3 regions of the Sphingomonas sp. SORGH_AS_0870 genome follow, and region 3 is predicted to be linked to each of the others. Evidence: riboswitches for the same ligand, from Rfam matches in the RefSeq annotation. Region 3 holds a riboswitch; each other region holds the start of a gene.
What was found. A riboswitch is a leader RNA that binds a small molecule or an ion and turns the genes downstream of it on or off. The one in region 3 is predicted to bind cobalamin.
Positions count from the first base shown of each region.

Region 1: it holds a riboswitch for cobalamin, as region 3 does, so the genes downstream of both, QE363_RS08265 (putative oxygenase MesX) here and cobW (cobalamin biosynthesis protein CobW) in region 3, are expected to answer to the same signal.
Region 2: it holds a riboswitch for cobalamin, as region 3 does, so the genes downstream of both, QE363_RS19415 (TonB-dependent receptor) here and cobW (cobalamin biosynthesis protein CobW) in region 3, are expected to answer to the same signal.

Region 1 is NZ_JAVIYW010000002.1:1,674,067-1,684,225, forward strand. It holds gene QE363_RS08235 (thioredoxin family protein) at 1-344, opposite strand, end outside; gene QE363_RS08240 (TonB-dependent receptor) at 341-2,503, opposite strand; gene QE363_RS08245 (OsmC family protein) at 2,579-3,784, opposite strand; partial or broken gene QE363_RS08250 (hypothetical protein) at 4,175-4,297, shown strand; gene QE363_RS08255 (hypothetical protein) at 4,307-4,534, shown strand; gene QE363_RS08260 (hotdog domain-containing protein) at 4,810-4,992, opposite strand; cobalamin riboswitch at 5,098-5,297, opposite strand; cobalamin riboswitch at 5,439-5,662, shown strand; gene QE363_RS08265 (putative oxygenase MesX) at 5,787-6,770, shown strand; gene QE363_RS08270 (methionine synthase) at 6,800-7,828, shown strand; gene QE363_RS08275 (GNAT family protein) at 8,087-8,773, opposite strand; gene QE363_RS08280 (pyridoxamine 5'-phosphate oxidase family protein) at 8,770-9,456, opposite strand; gene QE363_RS08285 (PLP-dependent aminotransferase family protein) at 9,553-10,159, shown strand, end outside.
Region 2 is NZ_JAVIYW010000002.1:4,191,644-4,201,802, forward strand. It holds gene QE363_RS19405 (PepSY domain-containing protein) at 1-660, opposite strand, end outside; gene QE363_RS19410 (TonB-dependent receptor) at 647-826, opposite strand; gene QE363_RS19415 (TonB-dependent receptor) at 747-2,762, opposite strand; cobalamin riboswitch at 3,004-3,225, opposite strand; gene QE363_RS19420 (hypothetical protein) at 3,312-3,614, shown strand; gene QE363_RS19425 (hypothetical protein) at 4,577-5,077, shown strand; gene QE363_RS19430 (hypothetical protein) at 5,074-6,012, shown strand; gene QE363_RS19435 (hypothetical protein) at 6,259-6,573, shown strand; gene QE363_RS19440 (relaxase/mobilization nuclease domain-containing protein) at 6,570-8,705, shown strand; gene QE363_RS19445 (MBL fold metallo-hydrolase) at 8,932-9,912, opposite strand; gene QE363_RS19450 (SOS response-associated peptidase family protein) at 9,915-10,159, opposite strand, start outside.
Region 3 is NZ_JAVIYW010000002.1:3,570,582-3,580,740, reverse strand. It holds gene QE363_RS16605 (glycosyltransferase) at 1-371, shown strand, start outside; gene QE363_RS16600 (Mth938-like domain-containing protein) at 353-736, opposite strand; gene secF (protein translocase subunit SecF) at 746-1,726, opposite strand; gene secD (protein translocase subunit SecD) at 1,743-3,347, opposite strand; gene yajC (preprotein translocase subunit YajC) at 3,352-3,702, opposite strand; tRNA gene QE363_RS16580 (tRNA-Pro) at 3,895-3,971, shown strand; gene QE363_RS16575 (septal ring lytic transglycosylase RlpA family protein) at 4,173-4,739, opposite strand; cobalamin riboswitch at 4,849-5,051, shown strand; gene QE363_RS16570 (HoxN/HupN/NixA family nickel/cobalt transporter) at 5,216-6,286, shown strand; cobalamin riboswitch at 6,309-6,510, shown strand; gene cobW (cobalamin biosynthesis protein CobW) at 6,691-7,728, shown strand; gene cobN (cobaltochelatase subunit CobN) at 7,734-10,159, shown strand, end outside.

The DNA of each region.
Region 1 (10,159 bases), 1.9 Mb from region 3:
GCCTGCGCTCCGGGCGTATCGCCGTCCAGATAGACGGGGATGACGTCGCGTGTCCTGCTGATGAAGTCTGGGTTGCGGAACAATCCGGCCTTTAACTGATTGCAAGGCGGACACCACACCGCCCCCCAATAGAGCAGCACCGGCTTGTTCTGTTCGCTCGCCTCCGCAAACGCATCTGCGACGTCGCCGTGGCGCCACGCGATCTCGGTGGCGGCGGTGGCTGTCTTCGGTGGTGGGGACGACCGGTCCTCTTCGCCACAACCCGAAAGCACGAGCAGCGCGGCGGCGGTAAGATACGTCCAGTAGCGCGGGGACATGCGGGCCTCCTTGTCATGCCGGGTCATAGCGAAACCTTCAGGTCGATGCTGGCGGTGCGCGGTTGCCCCGGCGACAGCGAATAGCAGCAGGTGCTGGTACCGCTGTTCCAGTAGCGGGTGTCGAACAGGTTCTGAACCTGTCCGCGCAGCGTAAGTTCGCGCCCGCCGAGCTGGAAGCGATAGTCGCCGCCCAACGTCGCCAGCCAGACCCCGGGGGTATAGACGGTCCAGTCGCGGGGCTGGTTGTTGAAGATTGCGGCCTTGCCCTGATAGCGGACCAGCGCCCTGAGGCCGACGCCGGCCAAGAAGGCGGGGTCGTAGGATGCATCGAACACCGCCGTTACCCGCGCGACGCCGTGCAGTTGCCGTCCGACCAGCCAGCGATTGGTGGCCCGTTCATGCGTGCCGTCGACGAAGGTCGTCGATGCGCCGAGGGATACGGTGGGGACGGGCACGACCCGCGCCGACACCTCGATCCCCTGATAGCGTTCGATGCCGTCCTGCACGAGCCGGTTGTCGTCGGTAACGAAGTTCGCCCCGCGGTCGAGCCGGAACAGCGCGACGGCGCCGGAGAACCGGTCCCATTCCCATTTGGCGCCGACTTCATACTGGCGACTGGCCAGCGCGGGCAGGATGTCGCCGACATTGTCGTACAGGTTGCTGACGATCGTCCCTTCGGACAGCGCCTGGATATAGCTGCCGTAGAAGGTCAGCGCCGAACTGGGGCGATAGAGCAGTGCGAAGGTCGGCGTGACGCCGTCGGTGCGATAGTCGCTGGTACGTTGCTGGCTGCGCCACGCCCATGCACGCGAATGATAGTCGGTGTAGCGCGCGCCGGCGATGACCGACACCGTGTCGGCGATGGTGATCGTGTCGCTGACGAACGCCGATTTCTCCTCGTTCCAGCCCAGCGGCCGGATTTCGAGGTCGCGGCGATCGTCATAGGTCCAGCGGGCGAGGACGGGGCGGAAGATGTTGCTGCCCGCCTGAAAGGTCGCAAGATTTTCGGCATGACGGCCGAGGCTGTCGCGCCAGTCGAGCCCGAGGTTGAGCTGGTGCGCGAGGCCGAAGGTAGCGAACTTCCCCTCGACGAACACCGAACCCAGTCGGTTGCGATAAACGTTGCGCCCGTTGAACAGGCGCAGCGAATAATCCCCCGCCTGGTTGAGCAGCATGATGCGTTCATAGGGCAGCCGGTGGTCGTTGCCGACCTGTCCGCCGGTCAGCCGGACATACCAGTCGGGGTTGACCTGCCACGTCAGGCTGGTGATCGCGGAATACAGGCGCCCGTCGGTATAGGTATCGCGCGAGGCGAAGCGCGTCCGCCCGCTGACCGGGGCAGGCACCACCCGGTCGCGATAGGTCGGCACCGCCGGGTTGGCATTGCCGCCGACCACGAAGCTGGGTTCGGCGCCGTCGATCTGGTTCCGTTGATAAAACGCATCGGTGCGCCAAGCGATATCGGGCGAGAGGTCGACGCGCAGCCCGATCGCCGCGCCCTGACGCAAAATCTCACTGTCCGCATAGGTCCGGCCGAACTCCTGGACCGCGTTTAGCCGGAACCCGACTGGCCCGACCGTGTCGCCGATATCGACATGCTGCCGGAACAGCGCCGCCGACTGCCACCCAACGCTGATATTTGCGAGCAGCGTCTCGGTCGGCTTCTTGGTGACGAAATTGATGACGCCGCCGGGGGCGGCATAGCCATAGATGAAGCTGCCGGCACCCTTGAGCAACTGCACCTGTTCGAGGAATTCGGGTGGGGTGTCGGCGCCCTGCGAGTCCCGCAGCGGTACGCCGTTGTAGAGTTGGGTCCGTACCGCCGCGCCGCGTACCGTCACCCATTGCGAATGGATATTGTAGCGGCTGCCGCCGTCGCGGGTCACGCTGGCATCACCGACGAAATAGTCGGCGGTGGTCAGCGCGCGCAGTTTCTCGATATCGTCGCTGTCGACGCTGGTGATCGAGAACGGCGTTTCGAGGTTCGAGCGGGTGCCGAGCGCGCCGCCGCTGATTTCCTTCTGCTGCTTGCGGCCGTTAACGACGATGTCGCTGTCGGGACTTTCCTTCGCTTCCTCCGTCTTCGCGGCGTCGGTGCGCGGCGGTGTGCCATCGAGCGGTTCGGCAAAGGCGGACGGTGCGGCTAGGAATGCGGTCGCCGCCAGCAAAAAGGCGCAGTTCTTCATGATTCCCCCCAAGGATAAGATGTGATGTCGGCACCGTCTGCGGTGCAGATCGCGGACGTGCGCCGCGCCGGCGCTTCAGCGCGCCGCGGTAGCCATCTGCGATTCGTACCGGCCGCGTACGATCCGGCCGGCGATCGACTGCGGATCGCGCAACAGGTTGTAGATCGGGCAGGACGCCTCGACTGCGTCGCGCAATCCATCGATCCGCGCGGCCGGTTCGGGCGATGCGATCGCCACAGTATAGGCGATGTCGCGGAACCGGGCCGCCGTCGCCCCGTCGCCGCGCGGCGGCAGGACCGCGCGGGTGCGCACTTCCAGGCCATCCAGCACGATGTTGCGTTTCGCGGCCTCGATCTCGAAGATATGGGTCATGCAGGTCGCGAGCACGCCGACCAGATGCTCTTCGACCGTCGGGGCGAGGCCGTTACCCGCGCGGTCCGCCCGGCTGTCGTGCAGGATATGGTAATTGCCCTTGCCGGTCCGGGTGGTGCGCAGGCCGCTGTGCGGTTCGATACGGGCATGGGCGCGCAGCCCGGTCGGCGGCGCGGCGGTGCCGGCGGCGGAGGCCTGCGCCAGTCGCGCGATCGCCTGGCGCTTTTCGACCAGGAAATCGCGCAGTCCGGGCGGCGCACCGGCATCGGGTTGCGCCGCGCTGACGGTCAATCCGACCGGACCGTGGGCGATCGCCTGCGGATCGCGCACGGCGGCCAGCACCGGCGATGCGCGTTCAACATCCTGCCGCAGCGATTCGAGGTCGGCGTCGCTGGCCGACGACGCGATATAGGCGGTGTAGGCAAGGTTGCGGGGATAGGACACCTTGCGCGTGCGGGCGATTTCGGGGGCGTCTGGGTGACTGGTCAGGACGATGTCGATCGCGTCGACGGGCAGCTTGCGCCGTGCTGCCTGGGTCGCGAATTCGTCGGCCAGCGCGCTGGCCAACACCGCCGCGAACGTGTCCCACGATCCCGCGCCCAGATCATAGCCGGCATAGCCGCGGTCGCTATCACTCAAATACTGGAAATCGCCGATCCGCAGGCGTCGTACGCCCGAACGGCTTTCCGCCGTGGCCCGCGTTTCGATGACCTGCTCCACATCGGGGCTTGCCTGCGCCGCACGTCGGCGGGCCAGCACCTGCTCGAGCGACGGGTCGGCGTCCGGTTCGGACGCGAACGTCGGCGACGGGACGGTTGCCAGCATGGCGATACCCGCCAGCACGGCGATCGCACCCCGATGCGAACGTCGTTCGTGTCGTACGGCGCGCGGCCGCAATCGGTTCGGCATGACCCGTTCCCCCTATGATTCTGATCTGGCGCGGCGGCCCTCTCCCCGGACCGATGCATGACCGTCGCGGCCCCGTCTGAGTGCCTCGCGAACCAGGCAAGCTTAGGTCGCCGGCCGGCTTCCCGGAACAAATCATATCTATCAAGTAGGAATAAAAGGGATTGCTGTCACTCGGCCGGTTTCGAGCGGATATGGCTCACCCGTTGTGGGGTAGAGTAAGCCTCTTCATGGAGGGGCTGTTGCACGCTTGCGGTAGAGAGCCGACGCGACTGTGTCCGGCTTCATCGGAGCCGGAGTCATACTTGGCGCGGCGGAATCGATCGGGACACCGGCTGCGGTCAAGTCCGCTGCCACCTATTCGAACAGAAGGACCGGCCAATCGCGCTCGGCATCGGTGATACCGCGCCTAATATTGGTGCGCTCATCACCCCGCTGGCGATCCCGGCGCTCGCGGTCGCATTCGGGTGGCAGGCGGCGTTCCTCGTCGCAGGCGCGCTGGGGTTGGTGTGGGTGGCGGCGTGGTTGACCGTCAAACTGCCGCCGCCGCTCCCCGACGGCGAAGGATCGACGCGGATAGGGGCGTTCGCCACCCTCTGGGCCAAGCGCCTCGGTGCCACGGTGACCGGGACCTTGGGATCGGACACCAAGGCCGCGATCGCAATCTCGCATGGGCTCGATCCGGTGATCTTCGGGCGTGACGCTGACTTCGCGGCCGAAGTGCCCATCATGCAAAGCGCGTCGCCGCCATAGAGGGTGCCGCAATGGTTGGTCTGGTTCGGGAAGATCATGTCGACCATTCGCAACGGCTGCGCCGCATCTCTCGGAACCGTCTCACCAATCGGGGGCAGAGGGTCTTCGCTTCCGACGGCAATGAGCGTGAACCGACCACGGGTACATAGCCGTCGTAGGCCTGATACCGGTGCCTCCGCGATCAGTTCGACCTCGACGTCGAGCGATTTCCGGCCGCCCCCACGACACGGCCCGTCACCTCCACCATGTCTCCGATCTTGGCTGGCGCTGCGAAATCAATTTTTTTCCGACAACGCGGTGACGAAGGCAGCACGGCCGTGACGAGACGCTGCAAGGAAGGCGATTTTGTCCATGTGCTCCAAAGCCACCCCACCGAATAATGTACCGTGGTGATTAGCATCGCCGGGAAAGACCATGTCGATCAGCTGGATGGGGGTGCTGCGGTATTCCTGTGACATCCTGATCCTCAATCATTCGCGAGGGCATCCAGACGCCAGCGGCCAACGGGAGAGGTGTACCTCTTCCCGCAGCAACGCAGCGGCCAGACCGGGCACCCCGCCGGTGGTCGCTATGGCGTCGAAGGCAGGTCTCCTGGCTTGCAGGTCGTCATGAAACCCCGGCCTTCCCGGCACCCAGGCGCCAGTGACACACGAGGGCATTTCTATTCGCCGCTTACAGTTGCGGGGGCAGCATCGGCATCGAACCGATTTCCCGTCTTAGGCTTCGGCCATCCGGCGAAGGAACCTTGACCGTGCCGGGGTCGCAGAAAACGTCCCTTCAGGTCAAGATCAGGGGGCCGACAGCGCATGGCGTGACCGACGTCACACGATCACGACGGCGCCTCGAACGGGATCAAGATATAAAGATATCTTTATATGGTCGTTGACTCCATCGGACTGATGGTGTTCAACGACTATGTCGAGGTTCCCCATCCCAGGCGTGGCGATGGGGCTAAGACGGGAAGCCGGTGGTGTCCTTTGGGGCAGAATCCGGCGCTGCCCCCGCAACTGTAAGCGGCGAGTGGCGGCTCCATTTCGTGTCACTGGGTTCCCGCAAGGAGCCTGGGAAGGCCGGAGCCACCGCGTTGACCCGTGAGCCAGGAGACCTGCCTTCGACGCCATAACGTTCCTCGGACGGGGGTTCCTCCGGTGGATCGCGCTTGATGCGACGGTCCGTGGCTTGCCGCCATCCGGGCCTGTTCACGCCTCGCGCGCTTTCGCCTGACCTCCCGCCCGCAAAACCTGGGTGAGTCATGACGAATAGCGGGTTCACATTCTCGATCAGCCATATCCCGTTCGACGAGGATTATCGTCCCGCCGACAACACGCGCATCACCACCAACTTCGCCAATCTCGCGCGTGGGGACAGCCGCCAGAAGAATCTGCGCAACACGCTGGTGATGATCGACCACCGCTTCAACGCGCTGATGCACTGGGATAACCCCAGGGGCGATCGCTATACGCTGGAGCTGACAATCGTCTCGGCCGCGCTCACGCTCGGGGACGGCGCGGACGACGAAGCGTTTCCGCTGATCGAAATCCTGCACACCACCGTGACCGACCGGATCAGCGGCGAGCGCAGCGATGGCATGATCGGCAACAACTTCTCGTCCTATATTCGCGATTACGACTTCAGCGTCGTCCTGCCCGATCACCTGAAGGCCGGGGGTGGCGGCGCGCCGGAGGGGTTCGGCGATCTGCATGGCAACCTGTTCAAGCATTTCCTTGGATCGAGCGCCTACCGCGACCACTTCCGCAAACCCCCGGTCATCTGCCTCAGCGTATCGAGCAAGGGGGTCTATCGCCGGACCGCCAACGTACACCCGATCCTGGGCGTCGAGTATCGCAACGACAAATTCTCATCCACGGATCAGTATTTTGCGAAGATGGGCATGAAGGTGCGATATTTCATGCCGCCACACAGCGTCGCGCCGTTCGCCTTCTACCACATCGGCGATCTGGTCAGCGACTACACCAACCTCGAACTCGCCAGCACCATCGCGACGATGGAGACGTTCCAGAAGATCTATCGCCCGGAAATCTACAACGCGAACTCGGTCGCGGCGGAGCATTATCAGCCGAGCCTGAGGTATCAGGACTATTCGCTGACCCGCATCGTCTACGATCGCGAGGAACGCAGCCGCCTCGCCGTCGAGCAGGGCAAATTCGCCGAAGAGCATTTCATCAAGCCGCATTGGCCCGCGCTTCAGCGCTGGTCCGCGACCTGCGGACTCTGATCCCTACCCACACGACAGGTATTTGCATCATGACGACATTGTTGCCGACGACGACCGCAGGCAGTCTGCCCAAGCCATTCTGGCTGGCCCAGCCTGAGACCCTGTGGTCGCCGTGGAAGCTGGAGGGCGAGGAACTGGTCGCGGGCAAGCAGGATGCGCTGCGCCTGGCAGTCGACGATCAGCGGCAGGCCGGCATCGACATCCTGGGGGACGGCGAGCAGACCCGCCAACACTTCGTCACGACGTTCATCGAGCATCTGGACGGCGTCGATTTCGAGAAGCGCGAGACGGTGCGCATCCGCAACCGCTATGACGCCAGCGTGCCGACGGTCGTCGGCGCCGTCTCGCGGCCGACGTCGGTGTTCGTCGATGACGCCCGTTTCCTGCGCGCCCAGACCGATCAGCCGATCAAGTGGACGCTGCCCGGGCCGATGACGATGATCGACACCCTGTACGACGCCCATTACCAGAGCCGGCAGAAGCTGGCATGGGAGTTCGCCCGCATCCTCAATGCGGAAGCCCGCGAGCTGGAAGCGGCTGGCGTCGACATCATCCAGTTCGACGAACCCGCCTTCAACGTATTCTTCGACGAAGCGAACGACTGGGGCATCGCCACGCTGGAGCGCGCGGCCGAAGGGCTGAAGGCCGAGACCGCTGTCCACATCTGCTATGGCTATGGCATCAAGGCCAATACCGACTGGAAGAAGACTCTGGGTTCCGAATGGCGCCAGTATGAGGAGACCTTCCCCAACCTCCAGAGGTCGAAGATTGATATCATCTCGCTCGAATGCCAGAACTCGCACGTGCCGATGGACCTGATCGAACTGATCCGGGGCAAGAAGGTGATGGTTGGTGCGATCGACGTCGCGACGGACACGATCGAGACACCGGAACAGGTCGCCGACACGCTGCGCAAAGCGCTGCGCTTCGTCGATGCCGACAAGCTCTTGCCCGCGACCAATTGCGGGATGGCGCCGCTGGCGCGCAACGTCGCACGGGGCAAGCTGAAGGCGCTGGGTGCTGGCGCGGAAATCGTACGTCGAGAGATACTCAGCTGATCACGGCGGTTGGATCGCCAGCGCGGGATGGGTCCCAGGCTGGCGAGAAGCGCCTACCTGTGGCACCTGCAAGATTGCCCATAGCTGCCCTATCGGGCGATCGACATTGGCGGACAATCACCTACCACTTTGTCCCAAAACACCTATCAAACAGGATGTTGGGGCACTGGATAAACTCCCATTTCACCATCCCAACAGGAATGCCTCTGCTATGCTGGCCGCCGCTCCAATGAAAAGCACCGGTAGGCCGGATCACCCTCAAAGCGGCTTCCTGGCGACGCCATTCTCGTCAAAATTGTCGTCGTCGAGCCAGGCCTTGAAACGATCACGTTGTGCAGGCCACTCAGGCGCCAGGAGGGAGAACCATGCGGTATCACGACGACGGCCCTTCACGATCCCGTCGCACCGCCATGTCCCTTCATGGGTGAAACCGAAGCGGCTGGCAGCGCGGATAGACGCTGCGTTCAGGGCGTTGCAGCGCCAGACGACCCGGTGATAGCCGAGCGCGTAGGCATGGTTCATCATCAGGAATATTGCTTCGGTCGCGGCGCGGGTGCGTTGCAGGACGGGTGAGAACCAGATGCTGCCGATCTCGATGGCAGCATCGTCCGGCGCGATATCACAGAAGGAGGCCCAGCCCGCAGCCGTTCCGCTGGCTCGCGGGATCACGGCGAAGAAGGGTTGCCGGCCGATCCCGGACAATCCCGCGACATGCGCGGCGAACGCCTCCTCCGTCGCGAACGGCCCATAGCGCAGATAGGTGAAGGAGCGATCCGCTCCTTGCGCGACACGCCAGAGATCGGCCGCGTGCGCCATCCCGAGCGGTTCGAGCGTAACGGCGCGACCGGCATGGATATCGAACCCCGGCAATGGCGGAGCCGCACCGGTGACGACGGCACCGAGCGGCAGGTCGTCGGTCCGATCCGGCGCGGGGCCGGCGGTCACCGCAGCCGCCCCGATGCGAGCAGGGCGGACAGGCCTGCGGGGAAAGCGATATCCCCGCCCAGTTCGGGGGCGGGTTCGGGTGCGGCGAAGGTGCTGCGGATCGGCAACACCCCGGCCCAGACCGGGTGCGCTGCCTCGTCACCGTCACTGGGCGGCTCGGCCCGTGCCTTCACGCTGGCTTCCTCAATATCGAGGTACAGGACACTGGTTGCCTTCAGTTCCTGCGTGGTCATCGGCCGCAATGTCTCCCAGCGACCAGGGAACAAGCCGTCGGTGAACCGCCGCAGCGCGTCGGCGATCGCGTCGGGTTCCTCGACGACCCGCGCGATGCCAAAGACCATCGCCGAGCGGTAGTTGACCGAATGATTAAACGCCGACCGCGCCAGCACATAGCCGTCCATATGGCTGACGGTCAGGCAGACGCGCTGTCCCTCGGCCTGACGCAGGAAGCGGCTGGCCGCCGAGCCGTGCCAATAGATCCGCTCCCCCTCGCGCCAGTGGATGGTCGGCGTGACATAGGGCTCGCCATCGATGACATAGCCGACATGGCAAAGCGGCGCGGCGTCGAGCACCGCATGGACCGTGCCGGTGGCATAGTCCGCGCGGCGATGCCCACGCCGCACCCGGCTGCGTTCGGTGATCGGATAGGCGTCCTTGTCGGATGAATGATCGGTCGGTGTCATGTGGCCCCCTTGCCTGTTGCGGGGCCGCCATGTCAGGAAAGCGGATTGCTGCATAATGCCACTTGCGCAAAGATCGGCAGTCCAGTTGAAAGGGACATGGCCGCCACACATCCTGCCACCTGGATCCTGATCGATCGCCGCGCCGGGTATCTCGAACGACAGATCCATGACGCCATCCGCGACCGGGTTTTGGCGGGGCAGCTCGTGGCAGGCGAGCGCCTGCCGTCCTCTCGCGCGCTGGCGGCGATGCTGGGGGTGGCGCGATCGACGGTCGTGGCGGGCTATGAGCTGCTGCGTGCCGAGGGCTTCGTGACCGGGCGGGCGGGGTCGGCGATGCGGGTGGCCGACCTGCCGCCGGCTCCCGACGGTGCACGTGCAGCGCCGCTGCCGCGATTATCACCGCCGGAACCGGAGCCGGAACGGTTCCTCCCGTTCCGGCCGGGCCTGCCCGATCTCGACAGTTTCCCGCACGAGGTCTGGTCCCGCTGCCTCAGCGCCCGTGCGCGCCATCTGCATATCCATGACCTCGGCTACCGCGATGAGAACGGCCTGCCGGCACTGCGGCAAGCAATCGTCGATCATGTCACGCGGGCGCGGGCCGTGCTGGCCGACCCCGAGCAGGTCATCATCATGCCGTCGACCGCGGCCATCCTGGCGCTGCTCGCGCGGGTGCTGCTGCCAGCTCCCGGCCGGACCGTCTGGC
Region 2 (10,159 bases), 620 kb from region 3:
GATGCACGGCCCCGACACCCACATCACCACCTGCCGCCACAGCCCGCCGTCGCGGCGCAGGATCGTCGGATAGAGCCAGTGCGGCACCGACCCCAGCCAGTTCCAGATGCGCTGCGTCCGCGTCGTCCGCTGCACCGGCTGGCCGGTCAGGCTGGAGACATAGAGCTCGGTCCCGGCGGCATCGGCCAGCGTCGCCTTCCACAACGGGCGGTGCCGGTCGAAGCCGCCCGCCACGGTCCACTGGTCATGCCCGATGGGCGCAACCGCGACGACCGGCGCCCCCGCGAACCGCGCCGCGACCCGGCGGGCATAGGCGGCATCGACCGGCGCGACGCGAGCCCCCGTCCGGGCGGAGCGGACCTGCGTCTCGCCCCCCGCCCCTTCGATCCGCCAGACCGGTACGCCGTCGCGCATCTCCAGCGTGATCCGCCGCGCGGTCGCACCGTCCGGCGGCGGCCGCTCGACCCCGCCCCAGTCGATCGGCTCCACCCCGGCCGCCATCTGGGCAGGGGTCAGCGCGGGATAGGGGACGTAGATCATCACCAGCCCGGAGGCGAACCACATCGCGAAGAACAGGCAGGCGGCGATCCCGGCCCAGCGATGGACGAGAAAGGCGAACCGGACGGCCGCCCTTCCCCATGATGCGTCAGAACGTCGCACGAAGGCCCAGGTCCAGCGAGCGCGGACGCCCCAATATCCATTGCTGATCGCCATAGGCGGTGACCGCATAGGCCTTGCCGAACAGGTTATAGACGCGCAGGTCGACCGCCATGCGCGGGCTCAGCGCATAGGACAGGGTGGCGTCCACCGTCGCATAGCCGGGGATGCGAAACGCATCGGCATTGTCGGAGAAGCGCCGCCCGACATAGCGCAGCCCCGCCCCGTGCCTGCATGCGGGCCGTGGCATCCCAGCGCAGCCAGAGATTGCCCAGCGCCTCGGGCACATTGGGCGGCGTCCGGCCGCTATAGTCCGCGCCGCCCGAACGGAAATCGTCGAACCGCGCATCCAGCATCGTCGCATTGGCGTCGATCCCGAACCCCTGGGGCAGATCGACCGAGACCGCCGCCTCCACCCCTTGCGCCGAGCGCTGGCCGACCTGCTCGACCGGGCTGGAGAGGGTGCGCTGCGCCAGCAGCCCCGTCTTGACGATGCGATAGGCCGCCAGCGTCGCGGTGCCGCGCCCGCCCAGGAACAGCCACTTGGCGCCCAACTCGACCTGATTGCCCTTCGCATTGCCGAACTGCACCTGCCCGCTCGACACGGTGGTCAGCGTGGCCAGCGGATCGACGCCGGTGGCATATTGGCCATAGAGCGACAGGGTCGGCCTCGGCTGATACACGATGCCCGCCCGCCAGGTCGCGTTGCGGAAGGTCTTTTCAAAGGCGAAGCGATCGGTCCGCGTGCCGCCCGGATAGGCGATCGCCCAGCGGCGGACCTGATCCTCCTCGTAACGGAAACCGCCGACCACCGACCATTTCTGGCCCAGCGACACCCGATCCTCGGCAAACACCGCCAGCGCGACGGTGCGGGTGCGGTATCGCGGCGCGATTCCCTGCGTATCCAGAAAGCGGCCGGGATCGAAGGCGAAGGGATCGACCGCATCGACCTGCGCATCCGATCCGAAGTCGTTCTCATGGGTGAAGCGCACCAGATTGGCGTCGACCCCGACGACCAGCGCATTGGCAATGCCCTGCGCCAGCGGCGTACGCAGCGTCACGCTCGCCTGGTCGCCCCATTGGGTCTGGTCGTGACGGATGCCGTAATTGTCACTCCGCCGGATCGTACCGGGCGTACCGCTCTCCCCGTTGGCGCACGCGCCCCTGGCACCGACCCAGCAATAGCTCTCCAGATTGCGCCAGAATCGGTCGCTGGTCAGATAATAGGCGATGTTGGAGACGCTGACCGCCGCGCTCGGCGTCCAGTCGACCTGTACCGAGGCACGGTCGTCGCGAAACCGCATCCGCCCGTCCCCGACATTATAGTTGCGCGTCCGGATCGCCGGGTCGAGCCGCCCGTCAATCAGCGGCGTCCCGAAATAGCCGATCGGCCGCTGGTCGCCATGATCGCCGCGGATCGTCACCGCCAGTCGTGGCGAGGGGGTCCATTTCACCGTGCCCGACAGCGCGAAGCTGCGCGAATCCCCCCGGTCGACATAACCGTCGGAGCGGCGATAGCTGGCATCCAGCCGATAGCCCAGCGTGGCCCCTGCCGGACCGCCGATCCCGGCCGCCAGCCGGACGCTGTCCTGCGCACCATAGCCGATCTCGGCCTGTCCCTCGGTCCGGGCGGTGGGCTTGCGCATCACCACATTGACCGCGCCGCCCAGCGCGCCCTGGCCATAGAGCACCGACGCCGGGCCGCTCAGCACGTCGATCCGCTCGACCATCCAGGGATCGGTTGGAAAGGTGATCGTCCCCGCTGCCGGGAACAGCCGGACCCCGTCGATCAGTTGCAGGACCGAGCCCTGTCCGGAAAAGCCACGCGCCGCCAGGGCGGTGCCGCCATTGCCGGGATTGGCGACGCTCGACAGTCCGGGGGCGCGTGTCTCGGCCTCGACGATCGACTGGTCGCCCCGCGCGCGCACCAGGTCGCCGTCGAGCGAGGTGATGCTGGCGGGGGTTTCGAGCGGGGTCAGCCCCAATCGGCTGCCCGTGGCATTGGGCCGGTCCATCGCCGGTTTGTCGCGCGTGCCGACGACCAATATCGTGGCGTCGGTGCCGGTCGGCATACCCCCCTGCTGCGCCCAGGCGGGCATCGCCATGCAGGACCACAGGGCCCCACCCACAAGGATGAGACCACGGCTTGATGATATGTGATGATATAACATTATTTGCTCATAGCGTCTTGTCGCGAACAAGCCGAGACCTTCCGTTCGCCTCGAACGGCCGGATGCCATGCGCGCTGGACGCCTTTCCGCACTCGACATGGCCACCCATGCGCCTCCGCCACCATTGGCGTCGCTCGTCGGAAAAGACCTAGCCATGGCCATCCCCTGGGCCCGGCATGAGCGACCTGACGCCGGCAGGTCTCCTGGCTCACGGGTCATCGCGAACCATGCGCCTTCCCAGGTTGCCCCAGTGGCTGGACCGGCTCGACACCGGTCCCTGCATGTCCGCTCACCGCTTACAGTTGCAGGGACAGCCTCGGATTTGGGCGGTCACCCGCCCTCACCGCGTTCCCTTTTAATTCCCCTGTTCGGGGAAACCGGCGCGATCACGACCGGAATATTCCGGCCGCGTTCTGATTGCGGCAATCGGCGGGGCGGGTCAAGCATCTGCCCCCAGGAACGGCTTTGCGCTATCCCGCGTCCATGGCCCGCAAGACCCGCTATCTGACCGCAACGATGCCCGACGGCTATGTGAAGACCATCGGTCCGACCTCTGCCCCGTTCACCCATTACTGGCGGATCGTCGCCGATCTGGGCGGCGGCCGGACGGAGGTGTTCTGGGGTCACGCGAAATCACGCAAAGAAGCCATGGCGCACGACGCGTCGCTGGCGGAAGCGGCACGCAAGCGCGGCTGGGTGGGCTACAGATTCGAGGTGGTGGAATTGGCGGAGAGCCAGGATCCGCCAGCGGCGCTACCGCCGAGGGGTGGCGGGCGTCGTCGCTAAGGCGTGAACGCGCCAATCCGCCTTCGGCTATGCCGTGGCGGTCTCGTATGGGATGATGTTGTTGTGATGGTTGCGGGGGCAGGATTTGACCGCTGTAGAACCAAGTTGTCACTTGCTGCGTGCCGCGTCGGATCATTGCGCGAATCGATACCTTCTTGTCCATCCATCCCAACTTTTCGGCAAGATCGGCATCGACTCTGACCCTCGGGGTCGGTCTTTCCTTTGAGATCGACCCCATCCCCAACTCTATTCAGATGGATGAGGGCATCTCAATTTATCCGGATGACAGCGCCAGCCCGATTACCCGAATCAAACATCGCTTTCTCGCTCCGTGCCCCTGGCTTCATCGGCCGTTGCGCGTATCTGCAACGGCCGATGAAGCCAGATCGCGAGGAGACGAGCCGCCGCCCCTTGCAGATCGCCACTCACGTCGCGGGCGTTCCAGACCACGCGGACGCACACCGGACGGGCTTGGAATGCTGCTGACGATGAGCGCAGCGAAGGCATCGTCTCCCTGTGCGGACGTCGTAACTTTGAAAAGGTACGTCAGCTGCACTGGCGTGGCGTTCAGCGGTTCACAGCGCCGCCGGGTCCCAACAGAAACGCGCCACGCGCTTGACCTCGCGAGCGCATGGACATATGAGGAACATGCATCCCCCGATGTTGGGATGTGTGCGCGATGACTGTCATGTGGCTTACAGCTGCGGATGCAGGCATCGTACCGGACCGGTGGTCCGGAAACTGACGGCACGGGCACCGCAGCGGCACGAGACGGACGCATGATACAGACCAGGGGCGCGCTCCCGCTCCTCCACCGCTGACCTCTGTCAGCTGTCTGACGTCCGACCAAGGAGCTTTTTTATGTCCTGCATTGTCCGTGACCTAGTCGTGCATGTGCGCGGTGCGCTGCCCCGCCCAATGTCGATCACGACTCGCCGTGATCCGGTTGAGGGAGGCCACGCATGAGCCGCCGCCCCTCCACCGTCGCACGTCCGCTGCCGCCGCTTGTGCTCGACGGCCGCCTGACGCAACTCGCCACCGAGCGCTTTCCCGCCGCGCGCGCGCCGATGAACCAGAGCGACCGCGCCGCCTACTGGCTCGGTGAGTACGTCAAGGCGCGCCTCGAGCTACCGCATCTCAAGCCCAGCGACTTGCTCGCGCTTATCGCGGAGCAGGACGCAGCGGCATGTGGTGCGACCTTCACCCGCACAATCAAGCGGCTTGCGCAGCCGCATCTGGATGACCGCTCGAAGGCAAGCCCGTCGCCTGCCCCAGCACCGCGCCGCAAGGTGCTCGACCCCGTACCATCCACTGTATCTCCTTCCCCGGCCGTGAGCACGACGGTTGCAGTGCCAGTACCTTCGCTGCCGTCCGGCCGCGTTGATGACGATGAGGCGACGGATCCTGATCTGCTCGCACGCATGGGCCGCATGCGGGCCACCCCGCCGAGGCAGCAGGCATGAGCAACGATCCCATGCGGCTGCGAAAGCACGCCGACCGGCCGATGCTTCTGGCCAGCGGTAGCAAGGCCGGTGGCAGCGCCAAGACGAGCGTGCTGCTTGCAACCGCCTCACTCGCGCTGCTCGCCGGATTGCGCGTCGGCATCATCGATGCGGACGCGACCGGCACCAGCGCGATCTCGCACCGCGTGCAGCGCCCCGACGTGCAGGTCATTCCCCTCGTGGAGGGTATCCAGGTGTCGGCGCTCTTCAATCAGTGCGCAACATTCGACCTCGTCCTATTCGACGTCGGTGCCAATGAGCTAACGAATGAGCGAACGTTCGTACCGCTGATGAAGCTGGTGGCTCGCCTCGGAGGTCGGGATGGCAATGCGGCGATGCTGGTGTCCCAGATCCCGAACAAGAGCAACATCACCGATGACTTAACAAAGGCGATCGACGTGTTTGGCGATCTGCTCGACATTCACATCGTCCAGCAGAACGTCGACGGCACGGGTGACTTCGATGACCTGCCACCGGCACTCGCCGCGCTGCCGCGCCACGAGGTGCCCCATCTGACACCGACGGTTCTCAACATCCCGCTCGGACGTGGCTGGCTCCCCGCCGATCTCATCCGCGATGGCTTCCCTGGCTACGAGCGACTGCGTGGAGCGTGGGCCGCACACTTGCTGCACTTTGCCACGTCCGGCGGCTTCGCACGCTGGCTCGGCTTCGATGCCGCACTCCCCGTGCTCGAACAGGTCACGCGGGCAGCACCTTCCCAGCCGTTGCCCCGAAATGTGCCAGCACATCGACTGACTGACGAAGTAGTCGATTGCTGGGAAGAATTCGTCGACTCGCTTGCGTCCATCAGATCCGCTAGCAACGACTGCGACCTCCTGGCGGCGGCAAAGCGGTTTCAAGCCAGCGATGCCCGTTATGAGACGTTGATAGCATGATCACGCTCCATAGCCGCGGGGCATCTCCTCCAATCCGGCGTCAGGCAAGTGACCCGACGTCGACATCAACATTGGCCTCGCTCGTGTCCCGGCCACACGTTCGTGTCCTGCAGCGTCAGCACAACCGGGGTGACCAGAGGGTCAGAACGGAAGTAGGGGGTAGAGAGGGCAGGATGGGCCCGGTAAACCGGGCCATGCGGGTGTTCCGCGCTCCGCTTGTCACACCCTCGGCAGCCGGAGGCTGCGATGGGCGTCGATGAACCAACGCCGGACCGCGGATCGCAAGCGATTTCGACCAAGCTCGACGCAGCGCAGCTCGCGCAGTTCGAACTGGCAGTCGCAGCCTCGGGGCTAAGCCGTGCGGCCTTCATCCGCGCGGCGGTGCTACGCCAGGGGGTCGTGCTGCGCCCCTACGAGCCGCTCATGGCACAAAGCCTCGCCACGCTGGCGGCATGCCGTACCGCGGTGAAGAACGGCAAGGTGGTGGACCATGCGCTCGTCCGCCACCTTGAGGCGCTGATCGAAGCGCTCCATCTGCTGGCAAGGACGGAGCTGCGATGATTGTCGTCGCAATCAGCCACCGCAATCGCCAGCAGCGCCGCGCCACAGCGCGCGCCCTCAAGAAGCAGGTGGAGCATACCACCGTGGCACAGGTGCGCGCGCATTTCATCGCGCTCTCTGACTATCTGCGCGATGCCGACCCAGCCACGCTGGAGGTTCTCGGCCTTGCTGACCACGCCGACCATGCGCTGCTCGGCTATGTCACCGACCAGGCGCATGGTGGCGAGAAGGTCGACCTCATCGGCTACCGCAACGTCACCCCGCAATTCGAACGCGCGCAGATCGAGATGCTGGCACAGATCACGCGTGCCGGCGGCACTGACCCTATCGAGCACTACGTCATCAGCTGGGGTGAGAACGAACACCCGACGCCGGAACAGGTCGACGAAGCGGTCACGCTGCTCATGCGTGTCCTGAACTTGGAAGAGCATCAGGCGATCTACGCCGCCCATAGCAATACCCGACACTATCATGTGCATGTCGCGGCCAACCGCGTGCATCCGGAGACCGGCACGGTCGTCGCGGCAGGCGACGGCTGGCAGCTCAACGCCGCCGGTCAGGCGGCAGCCTTGATAGAACACCAGCAGGGCTGGGAGGCCGAAAAGGGCGCGCAGTACCGGGTCGATGTCGACGGCGTGCGCCACATCGATAGCGGTCGGCTGGTCCGCCATGTGGATGGCAGCGCCACCGGGGTGCACCCGCCCGACCGCCGCACCTTGGACAAGGCTGTCGACAAAAGGGTATCGCGCGGCGCGCGCGGCTATGAGGCGCGCACCGGGCGCATGTCCTTCGAGCGCATCGCGATGACGATTGCTGCCCCGATCATCGCGCGTGCCCGCTCATGGGACGAGCTTCACGAGAAGCTCGGCAAGGAAGGGCTCGGCTACGCACGCTCCGGTACCAACGGCGCGCGGATCACGATGGGCGAGCGCGCGATCTCGGCGAGCATCGCCGCCCGCGGCGCGGCGCTGACGCAGCTTGTGCAGGCTGATCGGCTTGGCCCATTCAGCGCGGGCAGTCCCGATCAGATCGTCATGCATAAACCTCGCTACATGCCGGGGCAGGAACGTCGTCCCGGCTATGAGGCAGCGCGCGATGCGCACGCAGGCGCAGTGACCGCCGCACGCGAACAGCTCGGCGCGCAACGTACGCAGGCACGTGCGACGATCATCGCGTGGCGGCGGGCCATCGCTGCCCAGATCAACGCCAGCGATTGGCGCGGGCGCCGGGACCAGCTGAACGCCACGCGCAAGCTATTTGGCATGCACTTCGCAGGGATCGAACGGGATCTGATGGCGGCGACCGCGCCGGCCGTGGCCGCACTCGATGCCGCCGCGCGCTTTCCGTCTTACGACGCCTGGTGCGCCGGCGCGAGCGCTCCTTCTGTCCCGAAGGCACTCGACCTTACGGTGCCGATGGTAGTCGCGTCCTCCGGGGACCATGCCGCTACGGGCGTTCCGGTCGCCGGCTATGAGTGGCACCGTGACGATGGGGCCTGCATCTACCGCCGCATCAATCAGCCGGGACCAGCGTTCACTGACCATGGACCAACTGTAGCGATCCACACGCTCCGGCGTGCCGATGTGGTCGCGGCGCTCAAGCTAGCGCAACGAAAATGGGGAACGGTCGAGCTGATCGCAGGAAGTGAAGCATTCCTGCGCATGGCGGTCGAGGTCGCGGACGAAGAGAAGATAAAACTCACCGGCAAACTCGCAGCGCGCATCCGACAAGGGATCGCGCAGGATGCTGCAAGATTCACCTCGCCCGCGCTCCCGTTACCTGCGCCCACAAGCGAAACGGCGCCGGTATCGCCTAGTGCGGTGTCGTTGCCGGCATTGACAAAGCTGTCCCAACCCCACTCACCCGCCTCCCCGACCCTTGACGAGATGCGCGGTGGACATTCGGCGGTCGATGCATGGCTGGATGAATGGCGGCGTGATCCAAAGGCAATGGCAAAGCTGCGGCCGTTGGCCGCGAAGGCGTTCGCCGATCCGAAGGCGCGCAACCTGCTTAATCAATGGGTCGCTGAGGGAATGCCAGCCGCAATGCGATTGCAGCAGCAAGCAGGCGATCACGCGCGAATGCTGGCGGCACAGGTGCAGACACCCAGTCGGGGACTGCAATTGCAGTAATCAGCACAACAGCGTGGCGTCGCCGACGAACTCGGTGCTTCGCCGCCCCAACTGGCGCTGGCCTGGCTGCCGGTGCAGGGCGATGTCATCGTCATCCCCAAGGCAGCGAGCAGCGCGCAGTGCGGGATAACCGGGCGGCGGCCGACCTGACGCTCGATGCGGATGCCCTCACTCACCCCGATGAGCTATAGCCGCGCGCCAGGGGACGCGTGCACTTGGAGATGCTCTAGCTGAAGCGGTACACGCCGCCCGCTTCCGCCGCGACGAAGCGGTCCGGGGCGATGCGCGCCGCGTCCAGCGCTGTCGCCAGTTCCGCGACCGGCGCTTCACGGGCCTCGTCGGTCAGCTGGAAGGTCCCCCAATGAATGCCCAGCGCACGTCCTCCCCCCACGTCTGTGAAGATCCGCACGGCCTCGGCTGGATCGACATGCTGTGCGGCCATGAACCATCGCGGCGCATAGGCTCCGATCGGGATGAGCGCGACATCGGGCGCACCCAACCGCCCGCGCACCTCGCCGAAGATGCGTCCATCGCCATAGCCGGTGTCGCCGACGAACCAGATCGTCCCGGAAGGCGTGTCCAGATAATGCCCGCTCCACAGCGTCATGCGCGTGTCGCTCGGCCAGCGGTTCGACCAGTGGTTGGCCGGTGTTAGTGTCGTCGCGGTGCCGTTGCCGAGGTCAAGCCGGCCCCACCAGTCGCCGATCTGGCATCGCGCGGCCGGTACCGCCGCCCGGACGATGGCATCGTTGCCGAGCGGCATCGCCATCAGCGGGTCGTGTGCGGCGTGGAGGCGCCGCAGCGTGTCGACATCGAGATGATCGTAATGCGCGTGGCTCAATAGCACGACATCGACCGGGGGGAGGTCGTCGAACGCGATCCCCGGTGCGGTCACCCGCTTCGGCCCGACGCGGCGGAATGGACTGGCACGCTCCGACCAGACCGGATCGGTGAGGATGTTCACCCCTGCCGCCTGGATCAGCAGCGACGCATGACCCACCATCGTCACGCACAGGCCATCGACGCGCGCCTCGGGCCTGGCGGGCGTGACCGGCACCGACTTCGGCCATTTGGCAGCAGCCCCCGCCAGTTTCCAGCGCAGGATGGCGCGCAAGCCCCGATCAGTGCCGGGCTGCCCCGGATTGAAGAACCGCGTACCGTCGAAGTGATCGCTCGGCGGCCCGTCATAATAGCGGTTGCAGACCATGCTCAGGCAACGCTCATCAGCTGTGACGGATAGGCTGTCAGCAAGCTGAGCGCCTCCTCCACCGGGGCGTTCAGCCAGCGTTCCTGATCTTCGGCCAGCAGGATGACCGGCATCGCCTTGGGGTGCTTGGGCGCCACCAGCGGATTGGGCTCGGTCGTGCAGAAGGCATAGACCCGGTCATGATCCTGATCGACCTTCCATAGCCCGGCGAAGCACGGCGCTGGCTGATCCTCGACGGAGAACCACC
Region 3 (10,159 bases):
TCGGCGGCATCCCGCACCAGGCGCTGCCGCCGCTGCTGGGAGCGGCCAATGTGATGGCGCTGGCCTCGGCATCCGAGGGGCTTGCTAATGCCTGGGTCGAGTCGCTCGCCTGCGGGACGCCCATCGTCATCACGCCGGCGGGCGGGGCGGGCGATGTGGTGACCAGCCGCACGGCGGGGCGAATCACCGCGCCCGAGGCCGAAGCCTTTGCGGATGCGATCCGCGATGTGCTGGAGCAGGCGCCCGACCCCTGGACGGTGCGCGCGGCGGTGCGCGACTTCACCTGGGCGGCCAATGCCGCGGCGCTTCACTCGCATCTGGCGGGGCTGGTCGCGCGCCGCCAGGCGGCCGCTCAGGCGTCGAGCGGGTAGAGCGCGGCGACGATCTTGCGCCCCTCGGAGCGCAGCACGCCCCAGGCGCGGGCGGCGGCACGGCTGTCCATCGCCTCGACGCCCAGTCCGCGCGCCTCCAGCGCCTCGATCAGCGCACGCGGCGCCCGACGCAGCGTCGCGCCCGTGCCGAGCAACAGGAATTCCGGCGCCTCGTCGATCAACGACGCCACCGCCTGTGCATCCAGCGCCTCGAAGGGCGGCGGGCTCCACGGCTCATGCCAGTCGGGGGAGAGCAGCAGCGCAGGGTAGGCGATCTCCCCGACCCGGAAGCCCGTGGCGGCAAAGCCACGGACGATCGGGCCGGGGGCGGTCGGATCGCGGGTGATGCGGATCGAGTCGCTCATGCGCCCGGCTCACCCCTCTCGCGGGGTGATGCGCTCGGCGTCGGCGATGCTGCGCTTGTCGGTCGTGCCGGGCTTTTCGCGGTTCGGCTCGGCGCGCAGGCCCAGCGTGATGAGCAGCGAGGACGAGACGTAGATCGACGAATAGGTGCCGACCACGATGCCCAGGATCATCGCCGCGGTGAAGCCGCGCAGCACATGGCCGCCCAGCAGCAGCAGCGCGATCAGCGCCAGCAGGATCGTGACCGAGGTCATGACCGTGCGCGGCAGCGTCTCGTTCACCGACAGGTTGATGATCTCGCGCATGTCCATCTTGCGATAGCGGCGCATATTCTCGCGGATACGGTCGTCGATCACGATCTTGTCGTTGATCGAATAGCCGATGATGGTCAGGAACGCCGCGATGATCGTCAGGTCCAGCTCGAACCGGGTGATCGCGAAGAAGCCCAGCGTGACGAGAAGGTCGTGGACGATGGCGACGATGGTCGACACGCCGAACTGCCATTCGAAGCGGAAGATGGCGAACAGGCCGATGCCCAGGATCGCCAGGACGACCGCCAGCACGCCGTGCTTGATCAGCTCGCCCGACACCTTGCCCGACACCGTGTCGTAACGGCTGAAGGTCGCGCCGGGGAATCGCTGGCCCAGCGCGGTCTCGACCTTGCGGACGACGGCGTTGGTCGCGCCTTCGTCGTTGGAGGCCGGGGCGGGCAGGCGGATGCTGATGGTCCGGCCGTCGCCGACCGTCTGGATATTGGCTTCGCCGACGCCCAGCCCGTCGATGACCGAACGTACCCGGTCGGCCGAGGGCGGGGTGGGGAATTTTTCCTCGATCATCAGGCCGCCGACAAAGTCGACGCCCAGATTGAGACCTCTGGCGAACGTCACGCCGACCGCCAGCAGGGTGAGCGCGAGCGTCAGCCCGAACGCCCAGCCGCGCAGGCGGACAAAGTCGATGTTCGTGTTGTCGGGGACGAGTTTCAGGAGGCGCATGATCTGTTCTCCTGCCTCAAATATTGATGGTCTTGGGCTTTTCGCGGCGCAACCACAGCGCCACGAGCATCCGCGTGAAGGTAACGGCGGTGAACACGCTGGTCACGATGCCGATCAGCAGCACGACCGCGAAGCCCTTGACCGGGCCCGAGCCCAGCACGAGCATGATGACGCCCGAAATGGCGTGGGTCACGTTCGCCTCGAAGATGGTGCGGCTGGCTTCCTTATAGCCCAGCTCGACCGACTGGATGACGCTTCGCCCGCGCCTGCGTTCCTCGCGGATACGCTCGTTGATCAGCACGTTGGCGTCGACCGCGGTGCCGATGGTCAGGATGAAGCCCGCGATACCCGGCAGGGTCAGCGTCGCGTTCAGCATTGCCATGACCGCCAGGATGACCAGTACGTTGATGACGACCGCGATGTTCGCATAGATGCCGAACCGACCATAGGTGACGGTCATGAAGACGATGACGGCGACCGCCGCGATCGCCGAGGCCAGGATACCGGCGCGGATCGAATCGGCGCCCAGGTCGGGGCCGACGGTGCGTTCCTCGACGACCTTCAGGTCGATCGGCAGCTTGCCCGAACGCAGCGAGATCGCGAGCTGGTTGGCGGTGTCGACGGTGAAGTTGCCCATGATCTGGGCACGACCGCCCAGGATCGGTTCGTTGATATTGGGAGCCGACAGCACCTGGCCATCGAGGATGATAGCGAACGGCTTGCCGGTATTTTCCTGCGTGATCCGCGCGAACTTGCGACCGCCCTGCGCGTCGAAGGTGATCGCCACCTGCGGCGCATTGGTCTGCTGGTCGAAGGTCTGCTGCGCGTCGATCAGCTGGTCGCCCGAGATGATGACCGGCCGCTTGACCGCGATCACCGGCGCGCCCAGCGGGTTGCCGGGATAGGGCAGGACCTGGCTGCCGGCGGGGGCGTTGCCCTTGACCACCTCGGCCGGGTTGGCGGTCGTGTCGACCAGCTTGAACTCCAGCTTGGCGGTCTTGCCGATCAGGTCCTTCAGCTGTTGCGGATCCTGAAGACCCGGCACCTGCACCACGATGCGGTTGCTGCCCTGCTGAAGGATCGTCGGCTCCTTGGTGCCCAGCGCGTCGATGCGGCGACGCACGACCTCGGTCGCGGTCTTCATCGCGGTGTCGACCGCCTGGGTCAGGCCCGCCTGGGTCGGCTTCAGCACGAAGCGCGAGGTGTCGACGACCTGGATGTCCCATTCGCGCTGGCCGGTCATGCCCGCCCCGCCGCCGGTGATCGACAGCAGCCGCTCACGCGCCGCATCGACCTGGGTCGGATCGCGCAGCATGAAGCTGAGCTGTCCGCCGCGGACCGAGATGTCGCCGATCTCGATGCGCGGATTGCCTCGCCGCATCTCCGCCGCCACTTGGTCGCGCATCGTCTCCAGCCGCGAATTGGCGAGGTCGGCGGTGTCCGCCTCCAGCAGCAGATAGCTGCCGCCCGCCAGATCGAGGCCCTTGTTCACACGCGGGTGCGGAATCGAACCCCAGGTGTTGGTGACGCTCTCGGGCAGAAAGCTCGGGATCGCCAGCAGGCACAGGGCCGCCAGCAGCGCGACGATGGAAGCGACCTTCCAGCGGGGGAAATCGAGCATCGGGTCAGTCGTTCGCGGGCTTGGCGTTCGGATTGACCACGTCGGTCAACGTCGCTTTGACCACCCGGACGCGGACGTTCGGCGCGATCTCGACCTCGACCAGCTGGTCCTCGACGCGGGTCACCTTGCCGACGATGCCGCCCGCCGTGGTGACCTGATCGCCCTTCTTGACCCCCTCGATCGAGGCTTGCAGCGTCTTCATGCGGCGCTGTTGCGGGCGGATCATCAGGAAATAGAAGACCACGAAGACGAGGAGCAGCGGCGCCAGGCTGAGGAACGAGGCGGCGCCGCTCGATGCGGTGGCCCCGGTGGCGGCAGCCATCGCGGCGACTGGGGCGGTGAAGGGAATGAACATTCGGACCCGTCTATGCTGAATGGGCACGGGCACCCGCCGACCGCGAACGATCGACCAGCCCCCATGTCGGATAGCCTGCCCGCTACCATCGCAGGCGAACAGGCGCAATGGAGCGCCGGATGTGGGGTGCGCACTATCTTCACATCAAGGCTTGCATCCTTCGGAAAACCCGCCTAGAGGCCGCCGCTCGGTCGGGGCGTAGCGCAGCCTGGTAGCGCATCACACTGGGGGTGTGGGGGTCGCAGGTTCGAATCCTGTCGCCCCGACCAATCTTCTACTGACATCAGTGGACGACGATGAAGCGGGCGAAAGCCCGCTTTTTTCGTTTCTGGACCCCTTAATTCCTCCCCATCGCAGATGGGGAGGGGGACCGCCGCGAAGCGGTGGTGGTGGGGCAAGTCCCTCCGGCCCCTCCACCCCTCGCTGACGCGAGCGGTTCCCCTCCCCAAGCGAGCTTGGGGAGAAATGCGTTACCGCACCGTCATGCCCGCCGCCGCGATCTGCGACAGCAGATTCGCCCGCACTGCATCCGATACCGGCGGCAATGGCCGCGCCGCCTTGCCGTGGCGCAGGCGTTCGCGGTCCCTCTCGTCCGGCTCCACCCGCCGCACCCGTACCGCCGCCTTGCCGACCGCGCGCAGGCCGAGCTGTTCGGCGGCGCCGCGCGACAGGTCGATGATCCGCGACGATCCCGCGAACGGCCCGCGATCATTGACCCGCACGATGATCCGCCGTCCCGTATCCAGCGCCGTCACCTCGACATAGCTGGGCAGCGGCAGGGTGGTATGCGCCGCCGTCGCCCAGCCGGGGCGGAAACGCTCGCCATTCGCGGTGCGCTTGCCCGATTCGCTGCCATACCAGCTGGCATAGCCCAGCATGTCATAGGTCGCGTCCTCGGCAGGCACATAGGTGACGCCGCGCACCGTATAGGGCTTGCCGATCCGCACCGGATAATCGCTGACCGGCCGGTAATTCCCGCCCGAACACGCCGCGACCAGGCACGCCGCCGCCGGCGCCCAGCGGCGCCATCTTCTCACATCCACCATGTGATCCGGATTAAGCCGGGCGTCCGGCCCGATAAAGCGGTTTGCGCCTCCACCCGCCGCAGACTATCCCCGTGCCGACCGGCAACGGCTTTCAGCCCGACCGCCGGTCAATCGCGCCGGTGCCCCTCGGGGCTTGAAACGGGAATGGGGTGAAGATCCCCAGCTGTCCCTGCAACTGTAAGCGGTGAGCGAGCGACGCCGGTCCCTGCGACAGGGGACAGCCACTGGAGCCATCCGGGAAGGCCGTGTCGCGTGCGCTTCGACCCGCAAGCCAGGAGACCTGCCGGTGCGAGTCGCTCTTGCCGCGATCCAGGGGATGGTCACCGGCTGGATATATTGTATCATGCGAGCGACGCCCATCGGCCGAGACGAATCGGCCATCCCGCCCGGCGTGCGTCCGTGGGGTGGGATGGCGACCGCGACAGCGGAGTTCGGCCCTTGTCGCAATGACGCCGGGGGTATCACCCATGTCCTACCATCATGCCGGAGCGCCGCGCGCCCGGTTGCCGCTGAAGAAGCGGGTCGCGCTGCTGATGGGCGCGCTGGTCTTCGTCAATATCGCCGTCTGGGGCTGGGCGCTGAGCGTCTTCGCGGGCAACAGCCTGATGCTCGGCACCGCGTTGCTCGCCTATAGCCTGGGGCTGCGCCATGCGGTCGATGCCGACCACATCGCCGCCATCGACAATGTCACCCGCAAGCTGATGCAGGACGGCCAGCGCCCGATCGCGGTCGGGCTGTGGTTCGCGATCGGCCATTCCGCCATCGTCCTGATCGCGGCGACCACGGTCGCGCTGGCCGCCAGCACCCTGTCCGACTTCGAGGCGTTCGGGCAGAGCGGCGGGACCATCGCCACCATCGTCTCGGCGAGTTTCCTGTTCGCCATCGCGATCATGAACCTGATCATCCTGCGCGATGTCTGGACCCGGTTCCGCCGGGTCGCGCGCGGCGAGCCGATGGCGGAGGCGGATGCCGCGATGATGTTTTCGGGGCAGGGGCCGTTGTCGCGCCTCTTCCGTCCGCTGTTCCGGCTGATCCGGCGGAGCTGGCACATGGCGCCGCTCGGCTTCCTGTTCGGGCTGGGTTTCGACACTGCGACCGAGGTCGCCATTCTCGGCCTGTCGGGCGCGCATGCGGCGGACGGCGTGTCGCTGGCGACGATCCTGGTCTTTCCCGTGCTGTTCGCGGTGGGCATGGCGCTGATCGATACCGCCGACGGGCTGGTGATGCTGGGCGCGTATGAATGGGCGTTCGTCCATCCGCTTCGCAAGCTCTATTACAACATGACGATCACCCTGGTCTCGGCGCTGGTCGCGCTGGTGATCGGCGGCATCCAGGCGACCGCGCTGCTCGCCGAGCGGTTCGGCTGGACGGCGGGGCCGTTCCGCTATGCGGGGGCGCTGTCGGAGCATTTCAACGTGCTGGGCTTCGCCATCGTCGGGCTGTTCGTGATCTGCTGGGGCGCGAGTTTCCTCCTCTATCGCTGGCGCGGGTTCGCCGCGATGGAGGCGCGAATTGCCAAGCCCGGCGCGGCGGGATAAATGCCGCACATCGGGGCCGAAACGCCCCGAAGATCGCGCCGGTGCCCCTTGGGGCTTTGAAACGGGAATGGGGTGCAAATCCCCGGCTGTCCCTGCAACTGTAAGCGGCGAGCGAGCGATGCTGGTGCCCCATCGGAGGCACGGCCACTGGAGCGATCCGGGAAGGCGCATCCCCTCGCTTTGACCCGCGAGCCAGGAGACCTGCCGGCGTCATGGTCGCTCTTGCCTGGACCCAGGGGGTGGTCGGGGCACGGTTCTCCGTCGGGGAGCGACGAAGCCATGCGGCCGGGGCCGCATCGGTCGCCGACACGCGGGGCGGACGCATTCGACTGCGCCCGTCCGTCACCGCTCCGGCGATCGGTCCCGTGTCCGCGCTCGCTCGTCCGGCGCGTCGGAGAAATAGCATGCGTGACCTCAGCAAGGTCCCCGTCACCATCGTCACCGGCTTTCTGGGCGCCGGAAAAACCACGCTCATCAGCCACCTGATCCGCAACGCCGGCGGTCGCCGCCTGGCGGTCGTCGTCAACGAATTCGGCACGCTGGGCGTCGATGGCGACATCCTCCAAAGCTGCGCCATCCCCGACTGCCCGGCGGAGAATATCGTCGAGCTGGCCAATGGCTGTATCTGCTGCACCGTCGCCGACGATTTCATCCCGACGGTCGAAAAGCTGCTCGCGATGGAGCCGCGCCCCGATCACATCCTGATCGAGACCTCAGGGCTCGCGCTGCCCAAGCCGCTGCTCAAGGCGTTCGACTGGCCCGCGATCCGCTCGCGCATCACTGTCGACGGCGTGGTGGCACTGGCCGATGCGGAGGCCGTCGCGGCGGGCCGCTTCGCCCCCGATCTCGACGCGGTGGAGGCGCAGCGTGCCGCCGATCCCAGCCTGGACCATGAAACGCCGTTGTCCGAGGTGTTCGAGGATCAGCTGGCGTGCGCCGACCTCGTCCTCTTGACCAAGGCCGATCTGGCGGGGGCGGAGGACGTCGCCAGGGCGCGCGAGATCATCGCCGCCGAGGCCCCGCGCCCGCTGCCCATGGTCGAGGCGGTCGACGGCATCGTCTCTGCCGAGATCGTGCTGGGCCTGGAAGCCGCCGCCGAGGACGACATCGCCGCGCGCCCCTCGCACCATGACGGCGCGGACGATCACGAGCATGACGATTTCGACAGCCTCTCGGTGATGCTGGGCGAGGTGGAGAGCCCCGAGGCGATTGCCGCGCGCATCGTCACGCTCGCCGAGCAGCAGGATATCCTGCGCGTAAAGGGTTATGCGGCGGTCGCGGGCAAGCCGATGCGGCTGCTGGTCCAGGCGGTCGGCCGCCGGGTGCGCACCAGCTACGACCGCCCCTGGGGTGCGGGCGAGCCACGCGGCACCCGGCTGGTCGTCATCGCCGAGCATGACCGGATCGACCGTGCCGCGATCGAGGGCGTGCTGAAGGGCTAAGCGCAGTGCATCTCGTCTTTCGCGAGAGCCATGGGCTGGAGGAACAGGCGGTTCCGCAGGATCTGGGGCAGCGTCCCGGTGACGTGGTGGTGCTGTCCTTTTCCGACAGCGACCTCAGTGCCTTTGCGGCGGGCTGGCGGGCAGGGGGATTCCCCTGGTCGCTGCGGCTCGCCAATCTGGCGGCGCTGGTCCATCCGCTGTCGGTCGACACCTATGTCGAACAGACGCTGGCGCATGCGAAGGCGATCCTGATCCGGTTGATCGGCGGGGCGGCCTATTGGGAATATGGCCTGCGCGAAGTCGAGCGGTTGGCGCGCGAGCGCGGGATTGCGCTGGCGGTGCTGGCAGCGGACGGGCGGGAGGACCGGCGTTTGATGGCGGCGTCCACCGTCGATCAGGCGGTGGTGCGGCGGCTGACGGCGCTGTGCGATGCGGGGGGAGCGGAGGCGGCGGCTGCCGCTCTGGAGGCGCTTGCGGCAGTTGTATCGCCCGTGGCCCTTGCCCCTCCCCAACCCCTCCCCCTGCCGGGAGAGGGGCTAGATGGACCGGCGTTGGCCACAAACACGCCCCTCCCGCAGGCGGGAGGGGGTGGGGGAGGGCCCTATCCACAGGCTAAGTTGCCCGCGGCCTTGCCCCTCCCCAACCCAGTTTCAGGTGAACGATGCCTCGCATCGTTCAGGTCATGCTGGGGGCATGACCGACCTGAAACTCCCTGCCCGGAGAGAGGCTTTATAGTGGCTCCGGTCGGGGGCTGGATGCCAGAAGGCTTGTCCTGCCCAGCCGCAACTTTGCTCAGGGCAACACGCCCCCGCGTCCTGATCACCTTCTACCGTGCCTATCTCGCCGCCGCCGACCTCGAGCCGATCGCCGCCCTCCACGCCGCCCTGACCGAACGCGGCTTCGACCCCGTCGCGCTGTTCGTCCCCTCGCTGAAGGCCGAGGGCGCAGGCCCGTGGATCGCGCGCTGGGTTGCGGCGCTCGCCCCGGCCGCGATCGTCAACGCCACCGCCTTCTCCGCGCGAGGCGAGGACGACACCACCCCGCTCGACGGGGCGGGCGTGCCGGTGTTCCAGGTCGCGCTCGCGACCAGCGACCGTGAGGGCTGGGAGGGCGCGGCGCGGGGCCTGTCACCCGCCGACCTCGCCATGCACGTTGTCCTGCCCGAGATCGACGGACGGCTGTTCGCAGGGGTCATCAGCTTCAAGCAACCCGGCGAGCGTGACCCTGATTTCGACATCGCCCTGCGCCTCCACCGCGCCGAGCCCGCGCGGATCGCCGCCGTGGCGGACAAGGTTGCGGGCTGGGCGAGGCTGGCGACGACCCCGGCGGCCGAGCGGCGGCTGGCGATCCTGCTGTCCACCTATCCGGGCAAGGACTGGCAGGCGGCGCATGCGGTGGGGCTGGACGGTTTCGCCTCGGCGCAAGCGATCCTCGGCGATCTGCGCGAGGCCGGTTATGATGTGGAAGCCCCGTCGGATTTGCCCGCCGCGTTGCTCGCCAACCGAATCGCATGGCCGGTGGCGGCGTATCACGACGCACTTTCCACATTACCCGAAGCGTTGCGCGCCGATCTGTTCGAAAGCTGGGGCGCGGTCGAACAGGATCCGCTGGTCGAGGGCGACGCCTTCCACTTCCCCGCGCTGGCGCTGGGCAAGGCGATCGTCGCGCTCCAGCCCGAACGCGGCCGACCGAGCGCGCGGGGCGAGGATTATCACGACCTGTCGCGCTGTCCCCGCCACGCCTATGTCGCCTTCTACCTCTGGCTCCGCGCGCAAGCGATCGACGCGCTGGTCCATGTCGGCGCGCATGGCACGCTGGAGTGGTTGCCCGGCAAGGCGGTTGCGCTGTCCGACGCCTGCTGGCCCGAGGCGCTGACGCGCGACTGGCCCGTCCTCTATCCCTTCATCGTCAACGATCCGGGCGAGGCGGCGCAGGCCAAGCGGCGGCTGGGTGCCGTCACCCTCGGCCATGTCCCCCCGGCGCTGGTCCAGGCGGGGAGCGGCGCGGGGCTGGGGCGGCTGGAGGCGCTGCTCGACGAATATGCCAATGCCGATGGCCTCGACCCGGCGCGCCGCGACCGGCTGCGCGGCCTGATCGCGGAGGAGGCGGACAGCGTCGGGCTGGGCGAGACGCTGGGGCTGGCGGGGGCGGAGGATCCGCTCGCCCGGATCGACGCCTTTGTCTGCGACGTGAAGGACAGCCAGTTCGGCGAAGGGCTCCATGTCTTCGGGCGCGGCGAACAGGGCGCGGCCGAGCGGGCCGGGCTGCTGGCGGGGCTGGACGGACGACGGGTGGCGGCGGGGCCATCGGGTTCGCCCTACCGGGGCCGCGCCGATGTGTTGCCGACGGGCCGCAACCTCTACGCCATCGATCCCCGCGCGGTGCCGAGCCGCGCCGCGCAGACGCAAGGGGTCAAGCTCGCCGAGGAACT